Regions from separate parts of the Kitasatospora sp. NPDC092948 genome, predicted to be linked through region 3. Evidence: riboswitches for the same ligand, from Rfam matches in the RefSeq annotation. Region 3 holds a riboswitch; each other region holds the start of a gene.
The links. A riboswitch is a leader RNA that binds a small molecule or an ion and turns the genes downstream of it on or off. The one in region 3 is predicted to bind cyclic di-AMP.
Positions count from the first base shown of each region.

Region 1 (7,686 bases), on a different contig from region 3:
CCGGACTGCACGCCGACACCACCGCCGACCACGACCGGTACGCCAAGCTGTCGGGCCGTCAGGTCCCGTTCGTGCTGATCAACGGCTACAGCGAGAAGATCGCCGCGCCGTTCATCTCCCCGGACGACCGGGCCGCGATGTGGATGGCCGTCCAGCACCTGGTCGAACTCGGCCACGACCGGATCGGGCTGGCGGTCGGTCAGAAGCGGTTCGTCCCCGTGCTGCGCAAGATCGAGGGCTTCACCGCCGCGCTCCAGCAGCTCACCGGGCGCACCGCCGAGCAGGCCGCCGAGCTGATCCACCACACCCTGTTCAGCGTGGAGGGCGGGCATGCGGCCGCCCAGGCGCTGCTCGACAAGGGCTGCACCGCGATCGTCTGCGGCTCGGACATGATGGCGCTCGGTGCGATCCGCGCGGTGCGCCAGCGGGGCCTGTCGGTGCCGCAGGACGTCTCGGTGGTCGGGTTCGACGACTCGCCGCTGATCGCGTTCACCGAGCCGCCGCTGACCACGGTGCGCCAGCCGGTCGAGGCGATGGCCACCGCCGCCGTCGACGCCCTGCTGGAGGAGGTCGGCGGAAACCCGGCGCAGCGCTCCGAGTTCATGTTCCAGCCGGAGCTGGTGATGCGCGGCTCCACCGGGTCCGGCCCGCGCAACTGACCGTCCGAGTCGATGACTTGCGGCCCTCGTTCCTCACGGAGCGGGGGCCGCAGGTGTGTCGGGCGCCATCGGCTGTACACGGCTCGCCGGCCGAACGCGGCACGTCGGCCGAACACGGCCCGTCAGCTGAACACGGCCCGTCAGCTGTACAACTGCTCGATGTCGCGCCGGTAGGCGGTGCAGACGGCCTGCCGGCGGACCTTCAACGACGGGGTGAGCAGGCCGCGTTCCTCGGTGAAGTCGCCGCCCACCACGCGCACCCGGCGGATCGACTCGGCGCGCGAGACGGTCGAGTTGACGGCCTTCACCGCCTCGGCGAGCGAGGCCAGCACGGCGTGGTGCACCGGGATCGCGCTGGTCATCCCGGCGGCCGCCGGGTCCGTCCCGGCGGTGGCGGTGGCGCTGGTGTTCGGCGGGCGCATCCGGAGGAACTGCTCCACCGCCTCCGGGTCCAGGGTGAGCAGCGCACCCACGTACGAGCGGCCGTTGCCGACCACCAGCGCCTGGCTGATCAGCGGGTGGGCGCGCAGCCGGTCCTCCAGCGGGCCGGGGGAGACGTTCTTGCCGCCGGAGGTCACCAGGATCTCCTTCTTGCGGCCGGTGATGGTCAGGTAGCCGTCCTCGTCCAGCCGCCCCAGGTCGCCGGTGGCGAACCACTGCTCGCGCCCGGGTCTCTCCGCCCCCAACTCGTAGTAGCCGTCGAAGATCTGGCCCCCGCTCAGGAACACCTCGCCGTCCGCGGCGATCCGCACCGCGCTGCCCGGCACCGGCGGTCCGACGGTGCCCGGGCGGGGCCGCAGCGGCGGGTTCACGGTGGACGGGCCGGTGGTCTCGGTCAGCCCGTAGCCCTCGTAGACCAGCACGCCCGCGCCGGCGAAGAACAGCAGCAGCTCCGGATCTATCGACGAGCCGCCGCTGATCGCGTACCGGATCCGGCCGCCCATCGCCTGCCGCACCCTGCGGTACACCAGGGCGTCGTACAGGCCGTGCGCGAGACGCAGCGAGAGCGGCGCGGGGCTGCCCTCGCCGGCCAGCGCGGCCAGTTCGGCGCGGGCGTAGCGCACCGCGATCCCGGCCGCCCGGTCGAAGACCCGCACCGCGCCCTTCGCCTGCGCCTCGGCCCGCCCCAACTGGTGGATCTTCTCGAACAGGTAGGGCACGCCGACCAGGAAGGTGGCACCGAACGCGGCCAGGTCGGGCCGGAGTTCGTCGGGCTTCAGGGACGGGCTGTGGCCGAACCGGATCCGGCCGAAGACGCACGTCACCTGGATCATCCGGCCCAGCACGTGCGCCAGCGGCAGGAACAGCAGGGTGGACGGAGTCTCGCCGGTGGCCGCGGTGAACACCGGCTCCAGCATGGCGTGGCAGTTCGCCGCCTCGGTGAGGAAGTTGCCGTGGGTGAGCAGGCAGCCCTTGGGGCGTCCGGTGGTGCCGGAGGTGTAGATCAGGGTGGCCTCGCTGTCCGGGCCGAGCGCCGCGCGCCGCTGCTCCAACTCCCCGGCGGGGACGGCCTTTCCGAGCTCGCCGAGGGCGGTGACGGCGTCCTCGTCCAGCCGCCACAGCGGGACGGCGCCGCCGGTGCGGGCGATCGCCACGGTCAGCGCCTCGGCGGTGTCGGCGTCCTCCGCGACCGCCAGCACCGCGCCGGAGTCGCGGACGATCCACTCGGCCTGCTCGATCGAGGACGTCGGGTACACCGGGACCAGGGACGCGCCGGCCGCCCAGGCCGCGAAGTCCAGCAGCGTCCACTCGTAGCGGGTGCGCGACATCAGGACGATCCGCCCACCGGGCCGCACCCCGGCGGCGATCAGTCCGCGGGCGGTGGCCGCCACCTCCTCGGCGAACTGCCGGGCCGTCACCTGCTGCCAGCCGCCGTCCGGCCGGCGCCTGGTCAGCACCTCGGCGTCCGGGGCCTGTTCGGCGTTGCGGAAGGGCAGGTCGGCGAGGCTCCCGGCGTCCGGCGGCGGGACCAGGTGCGGAGTGCGGGCCTCGACGACCCGGCCGTCGGCGCGCAGGACTTCGACGGGCGCGCGGTCGCGGAGATGCTCGGCGCGGGCGGCCCGGGCGAGGGGGTGTGCCATCGGCGGACTCCCTTGGGTGGGTGAGGGTCCGCCCAGGGTAGGGACTCGGCCGCGAACTTACTAGACGGTAAGTTCCTTGAAAGTAACGGAGATTGTGCAAAAAGGCCGCGGCCCCCGGAGCCGACCAGGTCTCCGGGGGCCGCAGCCGTCACTGCGCGGGGTGTCAGACCCGACCGGCGAAGTCCGGCGCCCAGTTGGCGATGGTCTCGGTCTTCACGCCCGACTTCGGGTTGGCGGCCTCGACGTACTTGCCGTCGCCGATGTAGATCGCGACGTGGTACACGCCCGAGTTGGAGCCGTTGTTCGACCAGAACAGCAGGTCGCCCGGCTGCAGGCTGTTCAGCGAGACCCGGGTCGCGTAGTCGGCCTGGTCCGCGGCGACGCGCGGCAGGCTGATGCCGGCCTGGCGGAACGCCGCCTGGGTCAGGCCCGAGCAGTCCCAGCCGCCGTTGCCGGTGCCGCCGTAGATGTACGGCTGACCGACCTTCGACAGCGCGAAGTCGATCGCCGCGGCCTTCGAACCGGTCGCCTTGACCGCGGTGGTGGCGGTGGAGGTCGTGGTCGTGGTGGTGGCGGCGGGCTTGGCCGGGGTGGCCGGGGTGGCCGGCTTCGCCGGGGCGGGGGTGCTCGGCGCCGGCGTGTTGGAGGACTGGCCGCCGGAGCGGTTGCCGTTCCAGTTCGAGCCGGTGGCGGGCTTGGTGGACTGCTGGGTCGGGGTCTGGGCGACCGCGACGTTGCCGAGCGCCAGCTTCTGACCCGGGTAGATCATGTCCGGACCCTCGGAGAGGACGGAGCGGTTCAGCTCGTACAGCTTCTGCCAGCCGCCCTCGACGTTCTGGTGCTGGGCGATGGCGGACAGCCAGTCGCCGGCCACCACGGTGTAGCTGCCGTCGGCCTGGGGGGCCTGCTGGGCGGCCTGCGGCTGCGCCTGGGGCTTGGCCTGGGGCTTGGTCTGCTGGGTCTGCTGCGGGGCCTGGGACTGCTTCGGGGCCTGCGGCTGGGCCGGAGTCTGCTTCTGCGTGGTGTCCTGCGAGGTGGACGGCTTGGCGGAGGTGTCGACCTGCGGGGCGGCGCCGCCCTTGGTCAGGCCGGCCTGGACCGAGCACACCGGCCAGGCGCCGGGGCCCTGCGAGGCCAGCACCTTCTCGGCGACGGCGATCTGCTGGTCCTTGGTGGCCAGGTCGGCGCGCGGGGCGAAGGCGGTGCCACCGAAGGCGGCCCAGGTGGAGGCGGTGAACTGCAGGCCGCCGTAGAAGCCGTTGCCGGTGTTGATCGACCAGTTGCCGCTGGACTCGCACTGGGCGACCTTGTCCCAGGTGGCCACGGACGCGGCGGAGGCGGTGCCGGCGGCCAGGCCGGGAACGGTGAGGCCGATGCCCACGACACCGGTGGTGGCGATCAGGCGGCGGGCACGCTTGGTGCTGATGGGCAGCATGAAGATGCGATCCTCTCCCACGCCTGCGAGGTGAGCTGTCGGATTCGGGCTGGAGTTGCCCGGCCGCGCACACCGGTGACGGTGCGCACGGCTTCACCCCAAGCCCCGGACCGGTCCGTCAGGACCGCCCCAGGGCGACTTACCTGGTTCCCCCGCCCCTGCCGCGGTGCGTTTTTGCATGAGCCGGCACACCCGGCGGCAGGACTCGGCGTTCCGGGTGAGCTGGGTCCGTGTGACCACGAACGTGGGCAGGAGATTAAGCGGATTTAAGGACGATTAGCAAATGCCTGTGACGGCCGTCACCGGGCCGGGAAATGGTGATCAAGGAATTCCGGGCGAACTCCGCCGCATTTCGGGAGAACTGCTGCCCCGTCAGGGAATTGGTGATCTTGTGCCCGTTTTGGTAGGTTATGCCGCTTGGTGGGTAAATGTTCATCTTCGCGGCATTCGTGATCGCATCACTGGGGTGTTTTGCCCAGTTCTGTCCACCTGATGTTGACGGTCCGTGAAATCCAGCCCGCCCTCATTTCTGTCGAACTGACGAATGACGATACGTCAGAATGCTTAACCGCCTCGGAAGTCGCCGATATCTCCGGGGCCGCCACTTATGCTGCCCCCGACGATTCGGAGTCCCTGCGTGCGTTCGGGAGGCGGCCATCGTGGAGCAGAGCGTGAACGGGCGGCATCGGCGGCCCCTGCTGGGGCGGCGGCGGATGCTGACCTGGCTGGCCGTCGGGACGGTGACGGCGGTCGGCGGGGGAGTGGTGCTGCGGCAGTCGCTGGCCGGGGCGGCGGTGACACCGGGGGGCCCGCAACCGATCCAGGGCTCGCCCGTCCACGGGCAGCCGGCCCAGGCGGCACCGGCGCAGGCTCCGCCGGTGCTGGACGAGAGCGGACGGAAGTGGTCCGATGCCAAGGGCTGGGGCGGCAAGGTGCCCGGGCCGGGCAGTGCCGTGCGGATCACCGACAAGGTGGTGCTCGACACCGACGCCCGGGTCGGCTCGCTGCTGATCGACACCGGCGGCTCGCTGGTGTTCGCCAAGGACCGCTCGCCGACCCTGGAGAGCGGCGGCAACGTCGAGGTCCGCGGCATCCTCGCCCTCGCCCCCGACTCGGCGCACACCCACACGCTGCGCTTCCCCGACATCGACGAACGCCGCTTCCAGGGCGGTGGCATGACCGTCGTCGACACCGACACCGGCCTGTGGGTCACCGGCCGCGGCTACCTGCGCCTGGACGGCGCGCCCCGCACCGCCTGGGTGCGGGCTGCCGGCGGGTTGAAGGCCGGCGACACCGCGGTGCGGCTGGCGGCGGCCCCCGAGGGATGGCAGGTGGGCGACGAACTCGCCGTCACGCCGACCGCGCCGCCCTCCGCCGACGACTTCTCCAGCGCGTACGACCTGGTGACGGTCCAGCGGATCGACGGCCCGACCGTCACCCTCGCCGCACCGCTCCAGCACGCCCATCCGCAGGTGAACGCCGGCGGCGGCGCGGTGTTCGGCGCGGAGGTGCTCAACCTGACCCGCAACGTCCGGATCGAGGGCGCCGAACAGGGCCGGGCCCACGTCCACCTGACGTCCAGCCGCCCGGCCGACCTCCGGCACGCCGCGCTGCGGTACGTCGGGCCGCGGGCGGTCGGCAAGGAGAGCTGGAACGGGCAGCCCGTCACCGAACCGGTGCTCGGCCGGTACGGGCTGCACTTCCACATGCTGCTGGACACCTCCCGCGGCACCGTGGTCGAGGGCGTGGTGGTCCGCGACGCCGGCAGCCACGCGTTCGTGCCGCACAACAGCCACGGCATCACCTTCCGCGGCTGCATCTCCCACAACACCTGGGAGGACGCGTACTGGTGGGACGGCCCGGTCGACACGCGGAATCCGCAGGTGCCGTCCGACGACATCGCCTACCAGGGGTGCGTCGCCTCCCGGACCGTGTTCGAGCCCAACCCGCGCGGCTACCGGCTGACCGGCTTCAGCCTCGGCGCGGGCACCGGCTCGTCGGCACGGGACTGCGTGGCCGTCGGCGTGCAGGGCGCCACCGGCGCGTCCGGGTACGAGTGGCCGGAGAACAGCGAGGGGGTGTGGACGTTCGAGAACTGTCTGGCGCACAACAACCTGGAGGACGGCATCTTCGTGTGGCAGAACTCCGAACACGCCCACACCGTGACCGGGTTCGCCGCCTACCACAACGGCGGCTGGGGCATCGAGCACGGCGCCTACCTGAACGACTTCGCCTACAGTGCCTCGGTGCTGTACGGCAACGCCGCCGGCGGGATCGCCGTCCACGCGCTCGGCCGTGACAGGGGCACCGGGTTCGACGGGCTGCTGATCGACGCCGCCGGGCAGTCCGACTACGCCGTGGCCACCCTCAAGCACCAGCTCGACGGCGAGCCGGTGACCCTGAGCCGCAGCCGGCTGACCGGCTACCGCAAGGCGGGCGTGGCGTTCCGGGCCACCGCCGACGGCAAGCCCGACGACATCGCGGTGCTGGACTGCGAGTTCGGCGACGGGCCCGAGCTGTGGCTCGACCCCGACGCGCCCGCGCCCAAGCAGATCCTGTTCCGCAAGGCCGGGCAGTCGCAGACCGTCGCGCTCACCAAACCCGCGCCCGGACTCGCCGCCGGGCCGTGGAACGCCGCCACCGGCCCCGCGAACGCGCCCACACCGCCCCGGCAGGTCGCGCTGCCCGCGCTGAAGTTCACCGACAGCGCTCCGCGGACCGGACGCGTCACCGGCTGACGTCCCGGCGGACATGAAAGCGCGGCGGGCGGGAGCGCGTCGATGCGCTGCTCCCGCCCGCCGCGGTCCTCGGACGGCGCGTCAGCGCGCCGCGTGCGCCCCCGGCGTGGTGCGCTGCTCGGCCGCGGCGGCCGCCGCGGCCTCCAACTGCTCCTGGGTGGGTTCGGGGAGCGCCGCCAGGTAGCTGGAGGCGATCAGCTGAGCGACCGTCGGGTAGGCGCCGATCGGGGCGGCGCTCGGGCAGCCGGTCTCCTCGGCGGCGGCGGCCAGCAGCTCCGGGTCGGCCTCCGGGCCGATCACCAGCGGGGCCAGCGCGGGGCGCTCGCAGCCGGTGGCCTTCAGGTGGTTGACGGCCGCGGCGACCGAGCCCGGCACGTCCAGCGCGGCCGGGACCACCGGCACGGCGAGGCGGGCGGCCAGCAGCACACCGGTGATGCCGGCGGCGGCAGCGGCCTCCTCGCCACCGGTGGTGGTCAGCACCACGCCGTCGGCGGCGGTGGCGATCGCGAACAGGCGGGCGCGGTCGGCGCGGGCCAGGTCCGCCTCGGACAGCCGCACGTGCACCGCCTCGGCCAGCAGCGGGTGCGGGCCCAGCGGGTCCAGCACCGCGGCGCCGGTCTCGGCGGCCGCCTTGTACAACTCCGGCAGGAACTCGTGCGGCCCGGGAACCAGCGGCAGCACCACCGGCGCGGCCAGGCCGGCCTCGGCCGCCGCGGTCAGCAGGTCGGCCACCGTCGGAGCGTCCTCGCCGCCCAGGTAAGCGGCCGTCACCT
Region 1 is NZ_JBIVPU010000009.1:271,962-279,647, forward strand. Features, by position in the region: gene ACIQF6_RS25470 (LacI family DNA-binding transcriptional regulator) at 1-659, shown strand, start outside; gene ACIQF6_RS25475 (AMP-dependent synthetase/ligase) at 800-2,740, opposite strand; gene ACIQF6_RS25480 (transglycosylase family protein) at 2,904-4,175, opposite strand; cyclic di-AMP (ydaO/yuaA leader) riboswitch at 4,183-4,356, opposite strand; gene ACIQF6_RS25485 (hypothetical protein) at 4,465-4,668, shown strand; gene ACIQF6_RS25490 (hypothetical protein) at 4,835-6,913, shown strand; gene ACIQF6_RS25495 (sirohydrochlorin chelatase) at 6,995-7,686, opposite strand, start outside.
Region 1: linked by a shared signal. The riboswitch ahead of ACIQF6_RS25480 (transglycosylase family protein) and the one ahead of ACIQF6_RS30580 (M23 family metallopeptidase) in region 3 are both predicted to bind cyclic di-AMP.

Region 2 (7,686 bases), on a different contig from region 3:
GAGGAGATCCTCATGCAGATGCTGCTGCGCCACGCCTTCGACCGGGACCCCACCAGCAACCACGTCCAGTACGCACTCACCGAGATCGCCGATGAATGCCGGCACTCCATCATGTTCGCCCGCATGATCGCCAAGATGGGCGTCCCCGCGTACGGCGCCGGATTCGTCGCCCACAACCTCGGCCGCCTGTTCAAGGCCATCTCCACCCACAGTCAGACCTTCGGCGGCACCATGTACGTCGAAGAGATCCTGGACGCCTTCCAGCGCGAAGCGATGAACGACGAAACCCTCCAGCCGCTCACCCGGCAGGTCTCCCGGATCCACGTCATCGAAGAGGCCCGCCACATCAGCTACGCCCGCGAAGAACTGGTCCGCAAGCGGCTCGGGCCGCTCCAGCGGCGCTGGGAGCAGCTCTTCCTCGGCGTGGTCATCTACTTCGCCACCACCGCGCTGGTCCACCCCCGGGTCTACGCCGCCGTCGGCATCGACCCGAAGGTCGGCAAGGCCGTCGCCCGGGCCAATCCCCACTGGCGCAGCACCAAGACCGAACTGGCCCAGAAGGTGATCGGCGTGCTGGACCGGGCCGGACTGGTCGGCCGCACCAACCGTTGGCTGCTGCGCGCCGCCGGGGTGGTCGGCTGAGCGGAGCCGGTGGCCCGTTGTCCACGGCCGGCTGCCGCGGCATCGACTTCAGGTCCGACGGCCCTTCCGGCGGCCGTGCCGCCGAGGTGAACTCCGCACTTCTGGGCCTCGACCGTGCGGTGCAGGCCGCCCGGCGATGCTCGGGGCGGCCTGCGTGGCGGTGCCCGGCCGGCCGCCGTCCCCAAGAGACGGCGGCTCGGACGGGCGGTCGTCAGCCCAGGTTCAGCACCTGGCCCGGCTGGATCAGGTCCGGGTTCCCGCCCACCACCTGCTGGTTGGTCTTGTAGAGCTCGGCCCAGCCGCCTTCCAGCCCCTGGGTGCGGGCGATCTTCGCCAGCGTGTCGCCCGGGCCGACGGTGTACGGCTGCGCGGCCGGAGCGCTGCTTGCCGGGGTGCCCGTGGCCGGGGTGTCGGTCGTCGCGGACGGGCTGGTGGGCGGTGTCGAGCTGTTCGGCGCCGGGGTGGTGGCAGCCGGGCTCGGGTCGGCGGCGGGACCGGTCGGACCGGTGGGCGGGGTGGAGGGTGCGACCGACTGGTTGCCCCCTCCGTTGCCGTCCTGGCTGTTGCCGTTGCCGTTGCCGTTCGCGTTCCCGTTCTCGGCGCCGTTCCCGGTTCCGTTGCCGTTCTGGTTGCCGGGGGGCGTGGTGGGGCTCGGGCTCGGAGTCGTGCCCGGGTCGGTCGGAGGTGTCGGGGCGACCGGGGAGACCGGCGCGGTCGGGGTGGCCTGGCCGTCCGGGGCGGTGGTCGGGGACGGCGCGGGCGTCGAGGGCTGAGGGTAGGTCAGCTGGATGTAGCGCTCGTACAGGCTCTGGTGGCTGGTCCAGAACCAGCCGCCGTTCTTCTGGTACCAGTAGACGTGGTACACGGGGTCGTAGCCGGGCAGTCCGGAGAACACCGGGGCGGCGTTCGGGGTGGCGACAGTACCGTCCGCGGCGGTGTTGGCCCTTGCGGCGCCTCGGGCACCGCGCAGCGCGCCGGCCTCGCTCGCCGAGTCGTTGTCGTCCACCACGCCAGGGGCGCTGACCGTGCGAAGGTCCGCCGGGTCGGCGCACGAGGCCCAGGGCTGCGGGCCCTCGGTGGCCAGGATGCGTTCGGCGACCGCGATCTGCTGGCTTCGGGTGGCATCGCTGGGCAGCGCGGCGTACTGGGTGCCGCCGTAGTCGACCCAGCGCTGGGCGGTGATCTGGAGTCCGCCGTACACGCCGTCGCCCGAGTCGAGACTCCAGTTGCCGCCGCTCTCGCACTCGGCGACCCGGTCCCAGACCGCGCTGGGTGCGGCGTGCGCACCTGTCGCGGTGAGTAGTGGCAGTGCGATGCCGGCACCGACGACGCCGGCTGCGGCGATGGCCCGCTCGGCGGCTTTCTCCGCCTGGCTCTGCCGACGGTGGCGCCCGGAACCCGTGAAGAGCATGCCTGATCCTCTCCGCACGCCTGCGAGGTGAGCTGTCGGGTTCGGACCCGGAGGGAGGCCCGGCCGCCGCATGCCGGCCGGAGCCGGTGCGGGCGACTTCACCCCTAGCCGTGGGGGCGGCGACGTACCTGGTTCCCCCGTCCCTGTCCAAGGGTTGTGGCGGTCGACCCGGTAGCGCGGCGGACAGGGTTCGGCGTTGCCGCGCGCGGGGCCCGGTGGTCCGGGCTGGGCCGAGCCTATTCACTCGAACGGAGCAATCACAAGCTCATCGCGCCGGCATCACAGCCGCGTCACGCCGACCCGAGGGGGCTCGGACACGGACCGTCCTTGCGGCGGGGGGAGAGTGCGGCGGCTGTGCGTGGGCGACCTGTTGACGGGCGGTCGAGGGCGGTCGGGCGGCGGTGTGGTGCGGCGGTGCGGTGTGGCGGTGCGGCGGTCGGGCGGCGGTGCGAGGCGGACGTCCGGCGACTGTGCGAGGTGGAGGTCGGGCGATCGGGGGAGCGGGAGGTCGGCGGCCCGGATGCGAAAGTCTGACCGATCGGTGGGATTGGGGCGCGGGCAGCGGGGAAGGTGCGCGGCCGGATCTCTCCATTTGGCAGCTGAATTTGCATCAACTGCCTTAGGGGAACCGGAAGTTGCTTCAAGTCGGGACATTACTGGCGTTGCGGATAAATCGCGCGACAGCTCGTTCGGAGGCTTCCTACCATCGCGGTGATCGCTGTTCCGACCTGCTGTGGAGGTGCCCGTGGCTGTGCCGATTCCCGAAGTGCTCAGGGTGGAGCGTCAGTTCGCCCGTCTGTTCGTCGGCCAGTCGCTGTCCGTGCTGGGCGACAGGGTGTCGTTCGTGGCGTTGCCGTTCGCGGTCCTGTCGATCGGCGGGTCGACCGCCGATGTCGGCCTGGTGACCGCGGCGGGCCTGCTGCCGGTGCTGGTGTTCATGCTGGTCGGCGGAGTGTGGGCAGATCGGATACCCCGGCAGCGGATCATGCTGGTCTCCGATCTGGTGCGGTGCGCGGTCCAGACGGCCATTGCGGTGCTGCTGCTCACCGGGACGGCCCGGGTCGGGGTGCTGGCGCTGCTGATGGTGGTGTTCGGGGTGGCGGACGCCTTCTTCCTGCCCGCCTCCACGGGGCTGTTGCCGCTACTGGTGTCCGGCGAGCGGTTGGGCGAAGCGAATGCGTTGCGCGGGTTCGTCCACTCGGCGGGGTTGGTGATCGGCCCGGTGCTGGCCGGTGGGCTGGTCGCCCTCGCCGGGCCGGGCGGTGCCCTGCTGGTGGACGCCGTGAGTTTCGCGGCCAGCGCCGCCGTGCTGGCGAGGCTCGGTGCGGTGGGCGGGCGGGCCGTCGGGGAGCGGGCCGAACGGCTCGGCTTCCTGGCCGAACTTCGGGTCGGCTGGCAGCAGGTGCGTGAACGGTCCTGGGTGTGGTCGGGCATGCTCGCCATGGCGGTCTACCACGTGGTGGTGCTGCCCTCGGTGTTCGTGCTGGGTCCGGTGCTGGCGGCCCGCGAGTGGGGCGGGGCGGGCGCCTGGGCGGTGGTGGTCACCGCCTTCGGCCTCGGCTCGATCGTCGGCGACGTCTGCGCCTACCGCCTGAAACCGGCCCGCCCGATGGCGGTGGCGGCTGTTGCGATGGCGGTCGCCTCCTGCCAGGCGCTGATCATCGGCTCCGGCGCCCCGGTCGCGGTGATCGCTCTGCTGGAGGCCTGCACGGGAGTCGGCGTCTCCCTGTGCTTCGTGTTGTGGGAGACGTCACTCCAGGTGCACATACCCGAGCAGGTGCTGTCCCGGGTCAGCTCCTACGACCAGCTGATCGCAGTGGCGCTGATGCCGCTCGGCCTGGTGCTCGCAGGCCCGCTCGCGGACGGGATCGGCGTGCACCGGACGCTGTTCGGCATGACCGCGCTGGCGGTACCTGCTGCCCTTGTTCTGCTCGCCCTGCCGGCGGTTCGGAAGCTTCCTGCGCGGCCGTCCGGCGACATCGCCTCCATTAATCCATAAATGATTGGAATATGATCGCCATGTGCCACCGCACGATCGACGCCCGCGGAGCACCGGCCCACGCACCACATGTCACGCACCACGTATCACGCACCACCCGGGAGACACCCATGTCCGTTCAGCCCCAGCGGCCACTGCCGCCCCCGGCAGCCGTGCCGAGCCCTGCTCCGCGCACCGCCCCGGCCGGCGGGTCGACTGCGGGCCGGCCGATCCGGCTGGGGCTGCGCGCCAACCTCGCGCAGTTCGGCCTGCTGGTGGCGGTCAACGCGCTGGTCGGTGGGATGCTCGGCCAGGAGCGGACGGTCCTGCCGCTGCTCGCCGACCAGGTGTTCCACCTGTCCGCCTACACGGGGGCGCTGACGTACATCCTGGCGTTCGGCGCGACCAAGGCGGTCACCAACTTCTTCGCCGGGACGCTCTCCGACCGGTACGGACGCCGACCGGTGCTGATCGCGGGCTGGCTGGTGGCACTGCCGATACCGGCGATGCTGGCCTGGGGCCCGACCTGGGGGTGGATCGTCGCGGCAAACGTGCTGCTCGGCGTCAACCAGGGCCTCACCTGGTCCACCACCGTGATCATGAAGATCGACCTGGTCGGCCCGGCCCGGCGCGGCCTCGCGATGGGCCTCAACGAGGCGGCCGGCTACCTCGCGGTGGCCGTCACCGCGACCGCCACCGGCGCGATCGCCGCCCACTGGGGCCTGCGCCCGCAGCCGTTCCTGCTCGGCGCGGCCTACGTCGCGCTCGGCCTGGGCCTGACAGTCGCCGCCGTCCGGGAGACCCGCGAGCACGCCCGGGCCGAGGCTGCCGCCCACCGGGCCCCGGCCGATGCGCAGTTGGAGGGCAGCGCCGACGCCACGCACACGGACACGACGGTCGCCACGGCGGAGTGCGCGGTTGCCGCCACCCCGGCGGGCACGGACGGCACCGCGTCCGAGGGCGCCGCCGCCGGCGCGCCGGCGGCCGGGGGCGACGATCCGGCCGGGCTCAGTACGGCCCGAATAGCCCGCACCACCAGCCTTGGCGACCGGGCGCTGTCCAGCGCCAGCTGGGCGGGCATGGTCAACAACCTCAACGACGCGCTCGCCTGGGGCATCTTCCCGTTGCTCTACGCCGCGCACGGCCTGGAGCTCGGTCGGATCGGCATCCTGGCCGCGCTCTACCCGGCGGTCTGGGGTGCGGGGCAGATGCTCACCGGTTGGTGGTCCGACCGGATCGGCCGCAAGCACCTGATCACGGCGGGCATGCTGCTGCAGGCCGCTGCGCTCGGCCTGGTCGCGATCGGGACCACTTTCCCGGTGTGGGCCGCCGCCCAGGCCCTGCTGGGTGCGGGCACCGCCCTGGTCTACCCGACGCTGCTGGCCGTCATCGGCGATGTCGCCCACCCCGCCTGGCGGGCCCGCGCCGTCGGCGTCTACCGGCTCTGGCGGGACGGTGGCTTCGCGGTCGGTGCCCTGATGGCGGGCATCCTCGCGGACGCGTACGGCGTGACCACCGCGATCTGGGCGGTCGCCGCTCTGACAGCAGTGGCCGGGATCACCGTGGCGGTGCGGATGTACGAGACACACCCGCGCCACTGAGCGGCCGCGGACAACCGCCGTCGACACCGGCGCGATGCTGCAAGCGGGAGAGACCCGAGCAGGGAGGAGCTACTTCGTGAGGCCGAACTCGCTTCGCAGGGCCGCGAGTTCGGACGGTCGAGCGCCGTGGGAGCGCAGGTGTTCGTCCAACGTGCCGTGGTGGGACCGGACGGAGAGCAGGGCGCGCCGGAGGTGGACGGCCGCGACCGGGCGGGTGGCGTGGCCGGGGACGTGAGGGTGGGGCGCGGTGAGTCCCAGCGCGGTGTTGGAGCGCAGGAAGTCGGCGAGGATTTCCGGCTCCCCGGCGCCCAGCAGCGACTGCAAAAGCGCCACCACCACCCCGGTGCGGTCCTTGCCGGACGCGCAGTGCACCAGGACGGCCCGGCGCTCGGCGGCCAGCAAGGCCCGGAGCGCGGCAACGGCCGGGCGTCCGGCGAGCTCGGCCATCAACGGGTACAGCTCGGCCTGCTCCTCGGGCCAGCGCTGCTCGGCGAAGACCGGAACGTGCAGATAGCGGATGCCGCTGTCGCCGAGCGCGTCGGGGCGGGCCGCGGTCTCCGGCGTGCTGCGGAGATCGACGACGGTCCGGACACCGAGGTCGAGCAGGGCGAGGGCTCCGTCGGCTGTCAGGCGGTCCAGCGCGCCGGAGCGGTACAGCACCCCGCGGGGAAGTGCCCCGAGCCCGCCCGCATCCCGGAGGTTGCGCACCTCGGGGACGGCGGGCCCGTCCGCTCCTGCATCCGTCGGTTCGTCCGTGATCATGGCGGTCATCCTAGGTTGCCCAGGTCGGCGGACCCTCTCGGCCAACCAAGGGGCAGGAGGTCGGTGCCCGTCGAGGGTTCAGCCCGGGAGGACAGTCGCGGACGGGCACCTGGCGTGCAGGCCCGGGCCCGCGGCTGGGGATGCCGCGAGTCCGGGCCAGGGCGCAGGGGAGAGCGGGAGGTCAGCCGAGGGTGATGCCGGGGTAGAGCGGGTGCCCCGCCAGCAGGTCGACGGCGCGCTTGGCGACCGCGTCGCGGACGGCGGCGTCGAGGACGTACTGAGCCTTGGAGGAGCCGGCGGCAGAGGTTGCCGACAGGACGGTGTGGATCAGGTCCGCCACCTCGTCCAGCTCGGCGGCGCCCAGGCCGCGGGTGGTGAGGGCGGGAGTGCCGAGTCGGACGCCGGAGGTGTACCAGGCACCGTTCGGGTCCTGCGGGACGGCGTTGCGGTTGGTGACGATGCCGGAGTCCAGCAGCGCCGCCTCCGCCTGACGGCCGGTCAGACCGTAGGAGGAGACGTCCGCCAGCACCAGGTGGTTGTCGGTGCCGCCGGTCACCAGCCGGGCGCCGCGCTTCAACAGGCCTTCGGCCAGTGCGTGCGCGTTGTCCACCACCTGGCGGGCATACACCTGGAACTCCGGACGCCGGGCCTCCGCGAACGCGACGGCCTTCGCGGCCATCACGTGCGACAGCGGGCCGCCGAGCACCAGCGGGCAGCCCCGGTCGACGTGCTCGGCCAGCTCCGAGGTGCACAGCACCATGCCGCCGCGCGGGCCGCGCAGCGACTTGTGCGTGGTGGTGGTGACGATCTGCGCGTGCGCGACCGGGTCGAAGTCCCCGGTCAGCACCTTGCCCGCGACCAGGCCCGCGAAGTGCGCCATGTCGACCATCAGGGTCGCGCCGACCTCGTCCGCGATCTCCCGCATCCGGCGGAAGTTCACCAGGCGCGGGTACGCCGAGTACCCGGCGACCAGGATCAGCGGCTTGAACTCGAGGGCGATCCGCCGGACTTCGTCGTAGTCGACCAGCCCGGTCACGGGGTCCGTGCCGTAGCTGCGCTGGTCGAACATCTTGCCGGAGATGTTCGGCCGGAAGCCATGCGTCAGGTGACCGCCCGCGTCCAACGACATGCCGAGCATCCGCTGGTTGCCCAGCTCGCGGCGGAGTTCCGCCCAGTCCTGCTCGCTCAGGTCATTGACATTGCGCACGCCCGCCCGCCCGAGAGCCGGGCTCTCCACCCGCTGCGAGAGCACCGCCCAGAACGCCACCAGGTTGGCGTCGATCCCGGAGTGC
Region 2 is NZ_JBIVPU010000019.1:64,064-71,749, reverse strand. Features, by position in the region: gene ACIQF6_RS33385 (diiron oxygenase) at 1-642, shown strand, start outside; gene ACIQF6_RS33380 (transglycosylase family protein) at 854-2,053, opposite strand; cyclic di-AMP (ydaO/yuaA leader) riboswitch at 2,057-2,225, opposite strand; gene ACIQF6_RS33375 (MFS transporter) at 2,799-4,052, shown strand; gene ACIQF6_RS33370 (MFS transporter) at 4,163-5,632, shown strand; gene ACIQF6_RS33365 (tyrosine-protein phosphatase) at 5,702-6,394, opposite strand; gene ACIQF6_RS33360 (glycine hydroxymethyltransferase) at 6,576-7,686, opposite strand, start outside.
Region 2: linked by a shared signal. The riboswitch ahead of ACIQF6_RS33380 (transglycosylase family protein) and the one ahead of ACIQF6_RS30580 (M23 family metallopeptidase) in region 3 are both predicted to bind cyclic di-AMP.

Region 3 (7,686 bases):
GGCGTGCGCTCCGTCCCGGGTGAGGGCGGCCTGGCCGATCGGCTCGCCCGCGGCGTCGTCGACGGCCAGCCGGTAGTGCCCGCGGGGATCGCTCTCGGCCTCGTCGAGGTAGAGCTCGATCTGGTCGGCGCACTCCTCGAAGTCGGCGGCGTCGAACGGGAGATGGCGGACGACGCGGGGGTCGCCGTGGACGGCGTGCAGCGCGGCGACTTCCTCGGGGGTGTGGCGGTACTCCCGCAAGGTGAGCCGGGCGCCGGTCAGCCGGACGGTTTCCATGACGCTCGACCCTACCGGGCGACCCCGCGCGGACCGGTTAACGTACCGGGGTGGACGACGAAGACCTGCACCTGCTTCCCCGTACCCGAGTCGCCGACCTGCTGGAGTGGGCCGCCGAGGAGGGGCTGGAGGCGGTGCCCGAGCATGCGGTGCAAACCGTCCTGACGCTGCTGGAGCTGGGCGGCGCCCGGCTGCACGACGGTTTCCCGGAGCTGACCTCGCCGGTGCTGGAGCATCTGCTGTACGAGCAGCTGCACCTGTACGTCCAGCCGGACGGCGACGGCCGGGCGTACCCGGCGGCGGTGCGGCTGCTGATCGAGCGCCAGCGGGCGGCGCGGCGGCTGAACGCCAAGCGGCTGGAGAAGCTGCGCGAGGAGACCGACTGGCAGGGCGAGGTGCTGGTGGACTCGCTGCTGCTCCGGTCCGACCTGCTGACCTGGCCCCGGCTGTACACGCTGCTGCTGCGCGCGGACGGCGTGCCGGTGCAGGACCTGGAGCGGGTCCGGGACTGGCTGGAGGAGTTCCGGGCGCTGGACGTCGAGGAGCGCTTCGCCGCCTACGAGCGGGTGCCGGGGGTGGAGCCGGACGGCGGTTGGGGCCCGGAGCGGGCGCTGCTGGTCGGGGTGTCCACGGACGGGGCGCGCCGGCTGCTGGAGCAGGGCCTGATGCGGCGCTCCTACCGCAACCTGGCCGAGCTGAACGCCCGGGGCCTGCCGATGCCGGCCGAGCTCGCCGGGGAGTTCGAGGACTTCGAGGAGGCGGTGGCGCAGGCCGCGATCGACCTGTGCGGCGAGTGGACGGTGCCGGGGCTGCCGCGGCTGCTGCTGGAGGAGTTCCCGGAGCTGGCGCCCGAGGTGTACTGAGCGTCCCGGCCCGGTCGGCACGGCCGCGGCCGGCCTGCGCGCGTCGGCCCTCGGCCGCCGGCCCCGGCCGGGAGGCGGCGGCCGTGGGCGGGCGCGCGGGTTACGGCTGGAGGCCGAGCTGCCGGAGCCAGGGCAGCGGGTCGATCGGCGCGCCGCCGCCGGGGCGGACCTCCAGGTGCAGGTGCGGGCCGGTGACGTTGCCGGTGGCGCCGACCGCGCCGAGCACGGTGCCGGGCGCGACCGGGCCGGAGGCGGTGACGATCCGGGACAGGTGGCAGTACCAGAGTTCGGTGCCGTCGGGGAGGGTCTGGATGACCCGGTAGCCGTAGGGGCCGGACCAGCCCGCCGAGGTGACGGCGCCTCCGGCGACGGCGGCGACGGGGGTGCCGGTGCGGGCGGCGAAGTCCAGGCCGGTGTGCAGGTGCGCCCAGTGCGAGCCGGCCTGGGCGAACTGCGCGGTCAGCTGGTAGCCGGCCACCGGCAGGGTGTGCGCGGCCCGGTCGGCCTCGGCCTGCTGGGCGGCCCGCTTGGCCTCGGCCTCCTGGGCGGCGGCCAGCCGGGCGGATTCGTCGGCGGCGGTGCGCTGGCCGTCGGCCTGCTGCTGGATGCGGGCGGCGAGGGCGAGGCCGGGGTCGGCGGCGAGCAGTCCGTCGGAGACCTCGTCGGCGGCGGTGACGGGCGTCGGGGCGGCGGCCTGCGCGGGGGCGGCGGCGAGTCCGGTGGCGCCGAGCGCGGCGGTCATCGCGGTGACGCCCAGCAGGGGTGCGCCGGTGCGGGACTGCCGGGGCAGTCGGTGCCGGGCGACTTCCGGCTCGACCGGGTGGTCGAGCAGCTGGGTGCCGGTGCTCTCGGTGTAGGTCGACGCCACGGGGGCGTGCTCCTTCCTTCCCTGTCGCCGACCGGGTTAGCTGACGGGTTCGGAGGTGGAAGGTCTCCTACGGTCGGGCCCAGGGCCGTCCCGATTCACCCCGGTGGAACGTGGTTCCCCGGCTCCTGGGACGCCCCGAGGGGTGTGCCCAAGTGGATTAGGCGTGGCGCACGGTGCCGCATGGTTACGGCGTTGCCGACCGCGCTGCGTTATCAAACGTTAATCCTATGGACCCCATGATTCCAAGCGCCTCCATGGAGACCGCGAAGATTTCCTGACGACCTATGGGCGATTTGTGACGGTTCGCCAGGGGGTACCCGACGGACGGTGACCGCGCGATTGAGTATCCGTACTCACGCCCCGGCCCCGGGCCGACGCGACCCTGATTGCCATGACCGCACCCGTTCCGCACCGCACCACCGCCGCCTACTTCGCCCAGGCCGCCGTCTCCTTCGGGCTGGCCACCGTCGCCCTCTCCCTGGGGATCGCCTACCTGCCGGTCAGCTCCTGGATGCGCGCCTTCCTCGCCGTCGGGCTGCTGTACGAGATCACCTCCGCGTTCACGCTGGCCAAGGTGATCCGGGACCGCCAGGAGGAGGGGGCGATCACCAGCCGGGTGGACAAGGCCAGGCTCGACAAGCTGCTCTCCGAGCACGACCCGTTCAAGGTGGAGAACATCTGACGCCCGGGCCGGCCGCCCCGCCTTGACGGCTAAGGCTATTAGCCTTAGCTTTATGGCTATCGGCAGTCGGCCGGGCCTCCGGCGCCCGGCGCACCGCAACGCCCGTCCAGGAGGCCCGCGATGAACAGCACCCCCGGCACCACCCGGTACCTCGACGTCACCGGCGGCCGGATCGCCTACGACGACAGCCGCGGCGACGGCGTCCCGGTGGTCCTGCTGCCCGGCATGCTCGACAAGCGCGCCGCCTACCGGCACCTCGCCCCGCTGCTGACCGCCGCCGGGCACCGGGTGATCACCATGGACCTGCGCGGCCTCGGCGAGTCCTCCACCGGCTTCACCGACTACACCCCCGCCGCGATCGCCGACGACCTGGTCGCCCTGCTCGCCCATCTCGACCTGCACGGCGCCGTGCTGGTCGGCAACTCCTACACCGGCGCCACCGTGGTCCGCGCGGCCGGCCTGGCCCCCGAGCGGACCGGCGGCGTGGTGCTGATCGACGCCTTCGTCGAGAACCTCCCGCTGAACGGCTTCCAGAAGGCTCTGTTCGGGCTGGTCGGTCCGCTGGTGGCCGCGTTCCCCGGCCTGTGGAGCGCGCTGCAGAAGTTCTACTACCCGACCGACCGGCCCGCCGACTTCGACGCCTACCGGGCCGGCCTCGCCGAGATGCTGCGCGACCCCGCCCGCAAGGCCGCACTGCGCGGCTACCTCAAGGGCGACTCCGCGCCGGTCGGCTGGTGCGAGGCCGTCGACGTCCCCGCCCTGGTGCTGATGGGGAGCAAGGACCCCGACTTCCCGAACCCCGAGCTGATCGCCGACCGGCAGGCCGCCGCACTGCGCGGCCGTAAGGTGATGATCGAGAACGGCGGCCACTACCCGATGGCCGGCCACCCCCGGGCCGTCGCCGACGCCCTGCTCCCCTTCCTGAACGAGGTCGCCCGCTGATGGCCCGCGCCGGACTCTCCCCCACCGCGGTGGTGGACCACGCCCTCGACCTGATCGACGCCCAGGGCGCCGAGGCACTCACCCTGGCCGCCGTCGCCGCCAAGGCCGGCGTCGCCACCCCGTCGCTGTACAAGCACGTCCCCGGGGGCCTGCCCGAGCTGCGCCGCCTGGTCGCCGTCCGCACCCTGGACGACCTCACCGACCGCCTGGCCGCCGCCGCGCTCGGCCACTCCCGCGACGAGGCGGTGGCCGCCCTGCTCACCGCCTACGCCGGGTACGCCACCGGGTTCCCCCGGCGGTACGCCGCGCTGCCGCAGGCCCCCGACCCCGACCCCGAGCTGACCGCGGCCGGCGAGCGGCTGGTGAACGTGCTGTTCGCCGTCCTGCGCGGGTACGGCCTGGACGGGTCCGAGGCGGTGCACGCGGCCCGCACGCTGCGCGCCGTGGCCCACGGCTACGCCTCGTTGACCACGGCGGGGGCGTTCCAGCTCGCCGAGGGCCGGGACGTCACGCTGGAGCGACTGACCGGCGTGCTGGTCGACGGCCTCGCGCACTGGCCGGGCGGACGCACCGCGTGACCTGTCGGGGGTCCGGCGCGTTCTACCCGGTATGAAGAAGCGCAGCCTGCTCGCCTTTGCCTCGCTCGCCGTCGGCGTGGTCGCCTCGCTCACCGCGCCCAGCGCGCACGCCACCCACGAGCACGCGGGCGGCACCACCCCGCACACCGACACCCTCTCCGCCCCGGACCGGCCGCTCGCCGAGAACGTCCAGGAGGACGGCTCGCCCGCCTGACAGGGGCTCCCACCTGCGCACACGCCCCCCACGCGCGCCCCTCCACACCTTTTCGCAACCGGTCCATCATCTTTCCGTCACCACCGGTGCGTAACACTGTCCTTCGGTCGGGAAGTCATACCGCATAGAGAAGTTCCACGGTGTGACCGACAAGCACGGAGGACAGTGATGCCGCAGGCGACTCAGCACACCGAGGCCGGCACGGGCCTGATCCCCTCGCCGCGGACCTCCCCCGACGGGGTGGTGTCCGCCGCACGGGTCGGCGAGCCCCGGCCGGAGCGGTGGGGGGCGGTACTGGCGCGCGGCTTCGCGGTGGCCCGGGGGCTGCGCTCGCTGCGGCCGGTGCCGGCGAAGGAGCAGCAGTCGTACGGCGAGGTCGACGGTCAGTGACCGTCACCCGCCGAAGGTGACGCTGCGTGAAATCCGTCCCGGCGCAGGCGCGTTGCCGCCGAGCCGTCGAACCGCCCTGTCATGGGCGTCCGGCTACGGCGGTTCTGTCCGACATTGACGCGCTCTGAACAGCAATGCTTCGATCAGTTCATACGCACGTAGGAAGTCCGCCCTAGAATTCGCGCGTGACGACCACTCAATGGTGCTTGGCAGCAGCCGCATTGCTCGCTCTTCTCGCTCTCGCGGCCACCGCTCGGTACCGCGCCGTCACCCGCACGCTGCGCGGCCGGCTGGCCGACACCGAGGACGAACTCGCCACCACCCGTGACCGGTTGGCCGTCGAGCTGGCGGCCCGTCAGGCCGGTGCCGAATCGGTTCTGCGCGAGCAGGAGATGAACGCGGCCACCCGCCGCGCCTTCCTCAGCGTGGCCCGCCGCATCCTGGTGATGGCGCACGACCAGCAGGCCGGCCTGGACGAGATGGAGCGCACCCACGACGACCCGGTGCTGCTCGAAGGCCTGCTGCGCGCCGACCACGCGGCCGCCCAGCAGGCCCGACTCGCCCAGACCCTGGCGGTGCTGTGCGGCTCCCGGGCGGGCCGGCACTGGCCGGACCCGGTCCCGTTGGAGGACGTGGTGCGCGGCGCCCAGTCGCGCATCCTGCCGTTCCAGCGGGTGGTCGTGCACAGCCGGGTGGACACCGCCGTGCTCGGCGCCGCCGCGGAGGCGCTGATCCACGCGGTCGCCGAACTGCTGGACAACGCGACCCGCTACTCGCCGCCCAGCTCGCAGGTCTACGTCACGCTGATGCCGGTCCACAACGGCGCGGTCATCGAGATCGACGACTGCGGCGTCGGCATGACCGAGGTGACGGTGGCCAAGGCGGGCGCGGCGCTGAACGGCGGCGGCTCGCTGGAGGTCTCCCGGATCGGCGAAGTCCCGCAGCTGGGCCTGGCCGCCGTCGGCCGGCTCGCCGAGCAGTACGGCTTCCGGGTCACCATCAACTCCGCGCCCTCGCCGTACGGCGGTGTGCGGGTGGTCGTGCTGCTGCCGTCCGCCCTGCTCACCGACCCGCTGTCGGTGCCGAGCAGCCTCCCGCGCACCGAGCCGGCAGCGGTGCCGGCCGCGACCTCCCGTGCGGCCGTCGTCGCGGCCGACCCCGGGCAGCCGGCCGTTCCCCCGCAGAGCGGCGCCCTGCCGCGGCGGGTCAACCGCCGGGGCAGCGCCCCGCAGCAGACCGGGTCCCGGGCCGAGGAGCGGCCCGCGCCGCCGCCGCGCTGTGCGCGCGAGGCGCAGACGTTCCTGTCGCAGTTCCAGGCCGGGACCGCCAGCGGCCGTTCGGCCGCCCAGCAGGACCGGCGGTCCGACCAGGGCCGTCACGACGCATTCCCCGCTTCCCCCCAAGAACCGCAGCGCTCAGGAGATTCCCATGACCACAACCCCTGATCTCGGCTGGCTGCTGACCGACATCGTCACCGTCCCGGAGGTCCAGCACGCCGTCGTGGTGTCCAACGACGGCCTGGAGATGGGCCGCAGCCCGAAGATCGGCCGGGACGACGCCGAGCGGCTGGCCGCCGCCTGCTCCGGACTGCAGTCGCTGTCCCGGGGCGTGGCGCAGGGCTTCGGCGACGGGCCGACCCGACAGATCATCATCGAATTCGGCGGCGGATACCTGTTCGTGGTCGCCGCCGGCGCCGGCACCCACCTGGCGGTGCTGGCCACCGAGTCGGTGGACGCCGGCCTGGTCGCCTACCAGATGCAGACCCTGGTCGAGCGGATCGGCAGCCACCTGACCGCCGCACCGCGGCAGGAGCACGCCACCGCCGGGGACGTGCGGTGAGGCGGGGGCCGGTTCGGCCTTACGTGATCACCGGCGGTCGCAGCCGGGCCGGCCGCAACGTGCTGGAGTTCGAGAGCCTGGTGCGGACCGTACCGGGCGCCACGGTCGACGGCACGGCCTTGAACCGCGAGCAGCAGGCGATCCTGGCGCTGTGCCGGGAACTGCTGTCGATAGCCGAGGTGGCCGCCCACCTCGGCCTGCCGATCAGTGTGCTGAAGGTACTGGTCGGCGATCTTCTGGACCTCGGGGCCGTGCAGGTCCTGCCGCCGGTGCGGCAGGCCGAGCAGGTCCCGCTCGCACTGCTCGAGGAGGTGCTGGTTGGCCTCCGTCAGCTCCGTTGAGCCGACCTATCTGCCGTCCACCGTCCAGGGGGCGGTCAAGATCCTGGTCACCGGCCCGTTCGGGGTCGGCAAGACCACGCTGGTCGGTGCGCTGAGCGAGATCGCTCCGCTGCGCACCGAGGAGACCATGACCACGGCCGGCGCCGGGGTGGACGACCTGACGGGCCGTCCGGAGAAGACCACCACCACGGTGGCGCTGGACTTCGGCCGGATCACCCTCAACCAGCACCTGGCGCTGTACCTGTTCGGCACGCCCGGCCAGCAGCGGTTCTGGCCGCTGTGGGAGGACCTGTCGCGCGGCGCGCTGGGCGCGATCGCGCTGGTGGACTCCCGCCGGATCGAGGAGTCCTTCGACGTCCTCGGCCTGCTGGAGGAGCACCGCATCCCGTTCGCGGTGGCGGTCAACGTCTTCCCGGACACCCCCGACCACTCGGACGAGGAGCTGCGGACCGCCCTCGACCTGCTGCCCGACGTCCCGATCCTGGCCTGCGACGTCCGCGACCCCGACGCCGCGCACCAGCTGCTGATCGACTTCGTGGACCACCTGCGGGCCGTCGCCGAGGAGTTGCCGTGACCGTCCCCGACCACCGGGCGGCCACCGGCTGCCCGTACACCCGCGCCCAGGGCTCCCCGCTCTACGGGGCCGCGGTCGCCGAGAACCCGCACAGCCTGTACGCCCGGCTGCGCGCCCAG
Region 3 is NZ_JBIVPU010000014.1:143,693-151,378, reverse strand. Features, by position in the region: gene ACIQF6_RS30590 (GNAT family N-acetyltransferase) at 1-276, opposite strand, end outside; gene ACIQF6_RS30585 (hypothetical protein) at 327-1,139, shown strand; gene ACIQF6_RS30580 (M23 family metallopeptidase) at 1,240-2,007, opposite strand; cyclic di-AMP (ydaO/yuaA leader) riboswitch at 2,018-2,181, opposite strand; gene ACIQF6_RS30575 (YiaA/YiaB family inner membrane protein) at 2,399-2,689, shown strand; gene ACIQF6_RS30570 (alpha/beta fold hydrolase) at 2,810-3,631, shown strand; gene ACIQF6_RS30565 (TetR/AcrR family transcriptional regulator) at 3,631-4,209, shown strand; gene ACIQF6_RS30560 (hypothetical protein) at 4,241-4,423, shown strand; gene ACIQF6_RS30555 (hypothetical protein) at 4,592-4,813, shown strand; gene ACIQF6_RS30550 (ATP-binding protein) at 4,999-6,258, shown strand; gene ACIQF6_RS30545 (roadblock/LC7 domain-containing protein) at 6,242-6,652, shown strand; gene ACIQF6_RS30540 (DUF742 domain-containing protein) at 6,676-6,993, shown strand; gene ACIQF6_RS30535 (GTP-binding protein) at 6,971-7,567, shown strand; gene ACIQF6_RS30530 (cytochrome P450) at 7,564-7,686, shown strand, end outside.

Region 4 (7,686 bases), on a different contig from region 3:
CTCCTTCTTCGGCTCGGCCGCGGCGGCCGGCTTCGGCGGAGCGGTCGCCTCCTGGAAGGCGTCGAACGGCTTCTCCATCTCGGAGAGACCGACGGTCTCGCGCTTGAGGAACATCGCCAGCGTCCAGTCGGTGAAGACCCGGATCTTGCGGTTCACGGTGGGGACCATCGCACCGTGGTAGGCGCGGTGGAAGTACCAGGCGAGGCGGCCCTTGAGCTTGACCTTGCCGAACAGGATCGCCACACCCTTGTGCAGGCCGAGGCCGGCCACCGCACCGAGGTTCTTGTGCTTGTACTCGGCCTGCGGGAAGCCGCGCATGCCGGCCACCACGTTGTCGCCGAGGACGGCGGCCTGACGGACCGCGTGCTGCGCGTTCGGCGGGCACCAGGCGCCCTCGCCGGAGGCCAGGTCGGGGACCTGGGCGTTGTCGCCGGCCGCCCACACGTAGTCGAAGCCCTGGACCTGCAGGGTCGGCTTGGTGTCGACGTGGCCGCGCGGGCCGAGCGGCAGACCGAAGCGGTTGACGATCGGGTTCGGCTTCACGCCGGCGGTCCACACGATGGTGGAGGCGTCGAACTCCATGCCGTTCTTCAGCACCACGTGCTGGTCGACGCAGGAGTCCATCGAGGTCTCGATGTAGACCTCGATGTTGCGCTCCTCCAGGCGACCCTTGGTCCACAGACCCAGGTCGGGACCCATCTCGGGGAGGATGCGGTTGGCCGCCTCCACCACGACGAAGCGCATGTCGTCACGGCTGACGGTCTTGTAGATCTTGGCGGCGTCGCGCGCCATGTCCTCGATCTCGGCGACCGTCTCGATGCCGGCGAAGCCGCCGCCGATGACGACGAAGGTCAGCGCCTTGCGGCGGACGTCCTCGTCGGTGGTCGACTCGGCCTTGTCCAGCTGCGCCATGACGTGGTTGCGGAGGCTGATCGCCTCTTCCACCGTCTTCATGCCGATGCCGTGCTCCGCCAGGCCCGGGATCGGGAAGGTGCGGGAGACCGAGCCGGTCGCCACGACCAGGTACTCGAAGGGCAGTTCGTAGGAGTCGCCGGCCGCGGGCTGGATGGTGGCGACCTTGCGGGCGTGGTCCACCTCGGTCACGTGACCGGTGAGCACCTCCGCCTTCTTCAGGGCGCTGCGCAGGGGCGCGACGAGGTTGCGGGGGGCGACGTTGCCGCCGGCCGCCTCCGGGAGGAAGGGCAGGTACGTCATGTACGACCGCGGGTCGACGACCGTGACGGTCGCTTCGCCGTAGCGCATCTTCTTGAGGATGCGCATCGCGGCATACAGGCCGACGTAACCACCGCCGACAATGAGGATGCGAGGACGCTCCGTGGTGCTCATATCCGAAAGTATCCACCCCCGCCTGACGGGCCATTCGTGAGGCCCATCACAAGCTTCTGGACACCGGCTGCTACACTGCGCGCCCACACTTCCGGCCCGTCAGCTCCCGCCCGGCTCCGCCGGCCGCCGGCCGCGACCGCCGCGGCACTCAGTGCCGCGCTGAGCAGCAACGATCCTTGCGCCGCACGGGTTCCCGAGTGTGCTTTCGATTTCTGCGGCGTGAACGGCGGGTTGCCTGCGATCCCATGAACCACCCGCCCCGGACGCCTTCGGTCCCACATATCGGACGAACCGATCACCTCGCTGGGCCGAAAGGCCCGATCGCCATGTGAAGAAATTCACGAAGCTTCTTCCGGCGACACGCCGGGAGACCCGTTCCGGGCCTCCCGGCGCACCCGGATCAGGCGATCGACCAGGCGATGCCGTCGAGGATGTCGTGCTCGGAGACCAGCAGCTCGGCGGCGCCGGTGCGCTCCATGATCTCCAGCAGGACCAGCGCGCCGGCCGCGATCACGTCGACCCGGCCGGGGTGCATCACGGGGACGGCGGCCCGCTCGGCGTGCGAGGAGTGCAGCAGCCACTCGGCGGTGTCCCGGACCTGCTGGACGGTCAGCACCGCGTGGTGGATCCGCTCGGAGTCGTAGCCGGGCAGTTCCAGCGCGATCCCGGCGACCGTGGTCACGGTGCCGGCCAGGCCGACCAGGGTGGCGCCCCCGGTCAGCGGGACGCTCCGCTCGACGGCGTCCAGCGCGGCCCGGATGTCGACCCGGGCGGCGGCGATCTGCTCCTCGGTGGGCTGCCCGCTCGCGAAGTGACGCTCCGTCATCCGCACGCAGCCGATGTCCATCGAGTGCGCCGCCCGGACGTCCTGCTCGCCGAGCACGAACTCGGTGGAGCCGCCGCCCAGGTCGAACACCAGGTAGGGCGGGCGGTGCGGGCCGCCGAGCAGCTCGCGGGTGGCGCCGGTGAAGGACAGCCGGGCCTCCTCGTCGCCGCTGACCACGCTCGGGGTGATGCCGAGGATCTCCTTGACGCCGGCGGTGAACTCGGCGGCGTTCTCGGCGTCCCGGGAAGCCGAGGTGGCGACCATCCGGATCCGCTCCGGGCCGACGCCGTGCGCGGCGATGATCTCCGCGTACTCGCGGCAGGCCGCGAAGGTGCGGGCCAGCGCCTCGGGGTGCAGCCGGCCGGTGCGGTCCACGCCCTGGCCGAGCCGGACGATCAGCATCCGCCGGTCCAGGTCGACGATCTCGCCGGTCTCCGGGTCCAGGTCGGCGATCAGCAGGCGGATCGAGTTGGTGCCGCAGTCGATCGCGGCGACCCGGGTCGTGCTCACGATTCCTCGCTCTCCACTGCCTTCTTGGCCGCGCGCTCGGCGGTCAGCGCCTCCTTGGCCGCGATCACCGCGGCGTGGTCCTCGGCCTTGGCCCGGTTGCGGGCGACCCGGTCACCGGCCGCCTCGACCTCCTCGGGGCTGACGCAGGGGCCCTTGGCCCACCAGTCCTCCAGCATCCCGATCGCCTCGTCGCCGAGCGGGTTGACGCCCTCGCCGGCCGCCAGCGAGTGGCCGACCAGCACGTGCAGGCACTTGACCCGGTCGGGCATGCCGCCGGCGCTGGGGAAGCCCTCCAGCACCTCGATGGCGTCCCGGCGGGCGATGTAGTCCTCGTGCGCGGCCCGGTACGCGGCGGCGAGCTCCGGGTCCTCGGCGAGGCGGGCGGACTGCTCCTTCATCACGCCGTCCGCCTCCAGGGTGCCGATCAGCGAGGCGGCCTTGGGGCAGGTCAGGTAGTAGAGCGTCGGGAACGGCGTGCCGTCGGGCAGCCGGGGCGCGGTCTCCACCACGTCCGGGTTGCCGCACGGGCAGCGGTGGGCGACGGCGCGCAGCCCGCGCGGCACCCGGCCGAGCTGGGCGGCGATGGCCGCGACGTCGTGGTCGGAGACAGGAGGGTTCTGGTTGCTCATCAGCAGTCTGTTCGTCAGGTGGGGGCGGGTGGAGGGCGGGGATCAGGGGGCGGCGGGCGGTGCGGCGAGTGCGGTGTCGGCGGCGTCCACCGAGTCCCAGAAGGCGGAGTACCAGGGGCGGGCGGCCTTGGGGTGTCCGGTGGCGTCCGACCCGGACTGCTTCTCTCCCGGCGCGGGCGGCGGGGCGACCGAGACGAACGGGGTCTCGCCCGGCAGCGCGTAGTGCAGCCGTTCCCGGGCCTGGGCCTTTATGTACTCCGGGTCCTGCCAGCGGGCCCTGGCCCGGCGCAGCTCGTCGACCTGCTGGCGGGCGTGGTCGGCCTTGGCGCGCTGGTCGGCGATCTCACCGCGCTGCGCGATGTACTGCCGGGCCGGGTAGGCGAGTATCGCCACCAGTGAGCACAGCACGAGCACCAGCACGGTGGCCCGGCTGGTGAAGCGCGGGCGCGCCGCCAGTCCGGGGATCCTCCACTTGGCCATCTGGTCGCCCCTCCTGCGCATGCCGGTGCCCCGGCCCACCCTACGCGGTGGAGGCCGGGGCACCGGTCACAACAGGCGGCAGTACTCGTCAGCCGTTGCCGTGCCTACTTGTCCGCAGAGCGGAACCGGGGGAACGCGCCGCGGCCGGCGTACTCCGCGGCGTCGTCGAGGATCTCCTCGATGCGCAGCAGCTGGTTGTACTTGGCGACGCGCTCGGAGCGGGCCGGGGCGCCGGTCTTGATCTGGCCGCAGTTGGTGGCGACGGCGAGGTCGGCGATGGTGACGTCCTCGGTCTCGCCGGAGCGGTGCGACATCATGCAGCGGTAGCCGTTGCGCTGGGCCAGCTCGACGGCGTCCAGGGTCTCGGTCAGCGAGCCGATCTGGTTGACCTTCACCAGCAGCGCGTTGGCGGTGCCGGTCTCGATGCCCTTGCGCAGGCGCTCCGGGTTGGTGACGAACAGGTCGTCGCCGACCAGCTGGACCTTGTCGCCCAGCTTGTCGGTGATGGCCTTCCAGCCGTCCCAGTCGGACTCGTCCAGCGGGTCCTCGATGGAGACCAGCGGGTAGTCGGCGACCAGCTCGGCGTAGTACGCGATCAGGTCGGCGGCGGAGAGCGCCTTGCCCTCGAACTGGTAGGCGCCGTCCTTGTAGAACTCGGACGCGGCGACGTCCAGGGCGAGCGCGACGTCCTTGCCCGGGGTGTAGCCGGCCTTCTTGATGGCCTCGGTGATGAGGTCCAGGGCCTCGCGGTTGGAGTCCAGGTTCGGGGCGAAGCCGCCCTCGTCGCCCAGGCCGGTGGAGAGCCCGCGCTCCTTCAGCACGCCCTTGAGGGTGTGGTAGACCTCGACGCCCCAGCGGACGGCCTCGGAGAAGGACTCCGCGCCGATCGGGGCGATCATGAACTCCTGGATGTCGACGTTGGAGTCCGCGTGCGAGCCGCCGTTGAGGATGTTCATCATCGGGACCGGCAGCACGTGGGCGTTCGGGCCGCCCAGGTAGCGGAACAGCGGCAGGTCGCTGGCCTCGGAGGCGGCGTGCGCGACGGCGAGCGAGACGCCCAGGATGGCGTTGGCGCCGAGCGAGGACTTGTCCGGGGTGGCGTCCAGGTCGAGCATGGCCTGGTCGATCAGGCGCTGCTCGGTGGCGTCGTAGCCGACCAGCTCCGGGCCGATCTGCTCGATGACGGCGAGGACGGCCTTCTCGACGCCCTTGCCGAAGTAGCGGTTCTTGTCGCCGTCGCGGAGCTCCAGCGCCTCGAAGGCACCGGTGGAGGCACCCGACGGGACAGCCGCACGACCGGTGCTGCCGTCGTCGAGACCGACCTCGACCTCGACCGTGGGGTTGCCGCGGGAGTCGAGGATCTCACGGGCTACGACGACATCAATGGACGGCACGAGGCATCTCCTAGCGGAAGCGGATGTGTGGTCGTTACGCCCAGAGCCTAGCCGCAGACATGCCCACGGCCACGCCGGGCCGGGCCCCGTCTCACCGTGTGGCCCGGCTACTCACTGGTAGTTCACCTGTTTGCCCGCCGACGGGCCGTTCCGGGCGGCGCGAACTGCGCGGCGCGCGCCCGGAACGGACGGATCGTCAGCCCTGCCGGGCCCGGACGGCGGGCGTCAGATCGCCAGCTCCTGGCCGGGGACGATCAGGTCGGGGTCGGCGCCGATCACGCCCTGGTTCGCGCGGAACAGCTGCTCCCAGCCGCCGGACAGGTTCCGGGCGGCGGCGATCCCGGACAGCGTGTCGCCCTGCTGCACGGTGTACTTCCCGCCGACGGCCTGCTGCGTGGTGGCCGGCTTCGGGGTCTTGTAGCCCTGCTGCGGCTGCTGGGCCTTCGGGGCCTGCTGCTGAGCCTTCGGCGTCTTGGCCGCCTTGGTCGACTGCTGCTGCGGCGCGGTGGAGCGCTGCTGCGAGCGGGAGGCGGTGTCCTGGGAGGAGCTGCTGCCGCCCTTGGTCAGACCGGCCTTGGCCGAGCAGACCGGCCAGGCGCCGGGGCCCTGGGAGGCGAGCACCCGCTCGGCCACCGCGATCTGTTCGGCGCGGCTGGCCCGGTCGGCGCGGGACGCGTAGTCGCCGCCGCCGTAGGCGCGCCAGGTGGAGGAGGAGAACTGGAGGCCGCCGAAGTACCCGTTGTCGGTGTTGATGGCCCAGTTGCCGCCGCTCTCGCACTGGGCCACCCGGTCCCAGACGTCGGCGGAGGCCGCGTGCGCCCCGGTGGCGGACAGCAGCGGCAGGGCCAGGCCCACGGACGCCACGCCGGCGGCGGCGACGACCTTCTCGGCCTTGGTGCTACGGCGGTGGCGGCCAGTACCGGTGAACAGCATGGAACTTCCTCTCCGCACGCCTGCGAGGTGAGCTGTCGGGTTCGGACCGGGAGGCTGGCCCGGCCGCCGGGGAGGCGGGACGCGACTGCGTCCGCTCCCGGGCGGCTTCACCCCAAGCCGTCGGAACTGCTACGGCGTTCACACCTGGTTCCCCCGCTCCTGTCCGAGTTCCTGGTCGGTGTCCCGAGGGCGCGGCGGACAGGACTCGGCGTGCCGCGTTCGGGGCCCACAGCTGCGGGCAAATCGGAGAGTAAGCAGAGCTGACGAGCAATCACAAGCTCATATCACCGGTATCACGTCGAAATTACTGACCTTCACTTCTCGTACACAAACCGTCCATGTATGTCCGAATTTGCCCGGCCCGGGGGCGCACCACGCGCCCCTGCCAAGGCAGTTGACGCTTCCGTGCAGGAGCGGGGCGGCAGCGGTCGAAACCGGGTCAGCGGGGCGTGAAGGAGACCGGGAGCTCGCGCAGCCCGCGCATGATCAGCCCGCCCCGCCAACGGAGTTCGGCCGGGTCGGCGGCAAGTCGGAGATCCGGCAGCCTGGTGAGCAGTGTGCCGATCGCGCGCTGCCCTTCGAGCCGGGCGAGCGGCGCACCGATGCAGTAGTGGATGCCATGTCCGAAACCGAGGTGCGGATTGTCCGCGCGGGCCAGGTCCAGGGTGTTCTCGTCGGAGAACCGGGCCGGGTCGCGGTCCGCCGCCGCCAGCACCACCAGCACCGGATCGCCCACCGGGATGTCCACCCCGCCGATGCTCAGCGGCCGGGTGGCGAACCGCCAGGTCGCCAGCTCCACCGGGCCGTCGTAGCGCAGCAGTTCCTCGATGCCGGTCTCCAGCAGCCCGGACTCGCCGCGGGCCAGCGAGTCCTGGAGCAGGGTGCGCTGGTCCGGGTTGCGCAGCAGGGCGTAGACCCCGTTGCCGATCAGGTTGATGGTGGTCTCGAAGCCGGCGAACAGCAGGATGAAGGCCATCGCCGCGGCCTCGTTCTCGCTCAGGTGCTCGCCGTGGTCACTGGCCCGGATCAGGCCGGAGATCAGGTCGTCGCCGAGGTCGGCCCGCTTGCGGTGGATCAGGTCGGCGAGGTACCCGCGGATCTGCTTGACGGCCCGCCCCACTCCCCCGCGCTTGCCGCCGGTGTGGCGGATCATCATGCCGGCCCAGTCCCGCAGGTCGTCCTGGTCCTCGGGCGGGACGCCCAGCAGGTCGCAGATCGCGTAGATCGGCAGCGGGAAGGCGAACTCGTGGATCAGGTCGGCCTCGCCGCGGGCCGCGAAGGAGTCGATCAGGCGGTCGGTGAGCTGCTGCACCCGCGGTTCGAACTCGGCGACCCGGCGCGGCGTGAACGCCTTCGACACCAGGCGGCGCAGCCGGGTGTGGTCCGGCGGGTCGATGTTCAGCAGGTGGGTCATCAGGTCGGCCTGCCGCTCGCCCGGGATGCCCACCCGGCCGGTGCGGTGTGCCTGTTCGCTGTGGTGGGCAGGGTTCTTGGAGAGCCGGGAGTCGGCCAGCGCCTGCCGGGCGTCCGCGTACCGGGTGACCAGCCAGGCCTCCACGCCGCTGGG
Region 4 is NZ_JBIVPU010000003.1:331,545-339,230, reverse strand. Features, by position in the region: gene ACIQF6_RS11045 (NAD(P)/FAD-dependent oxidoreductase) at 1-1,347, opposite strand, end outside; gene ACIQF6_RS11040 (exopolyphosphatase) at 1,748-2,683, opposite strand; partial or broken gene ACIQF6_RS11035 (DUF501 domain-containing protein) at 2,818-3,312, opposite strand; gene ACIQF6_RS11030 (septum formation initiator family protein) at 3,355-3,792, opposite strand; gene eno (phosphopyruvate hydratase) at 3,897-5,186, opposite strand; gene ACIQF6_RS11020 (transglycosylase family protein) at 5,412-6,119, opposite strand; cyclic di-AMP (ydaO/yuaA leader) riboswitch at 6,123-6,306, opposite strand; gene ACIQF6_RS11015 (cytochrome P450) at 6,559-7,686, opposite strand, start outside.
Region 4: linked by a shared signal. The riboswitch ahead of ACIQF6_RS11020 (transglycosylase family protein) and the one ahead of ACIQF6_RS30580 (M23 family metallopeptidase) in region 3 are both predicted to bind cyclic di-AMP.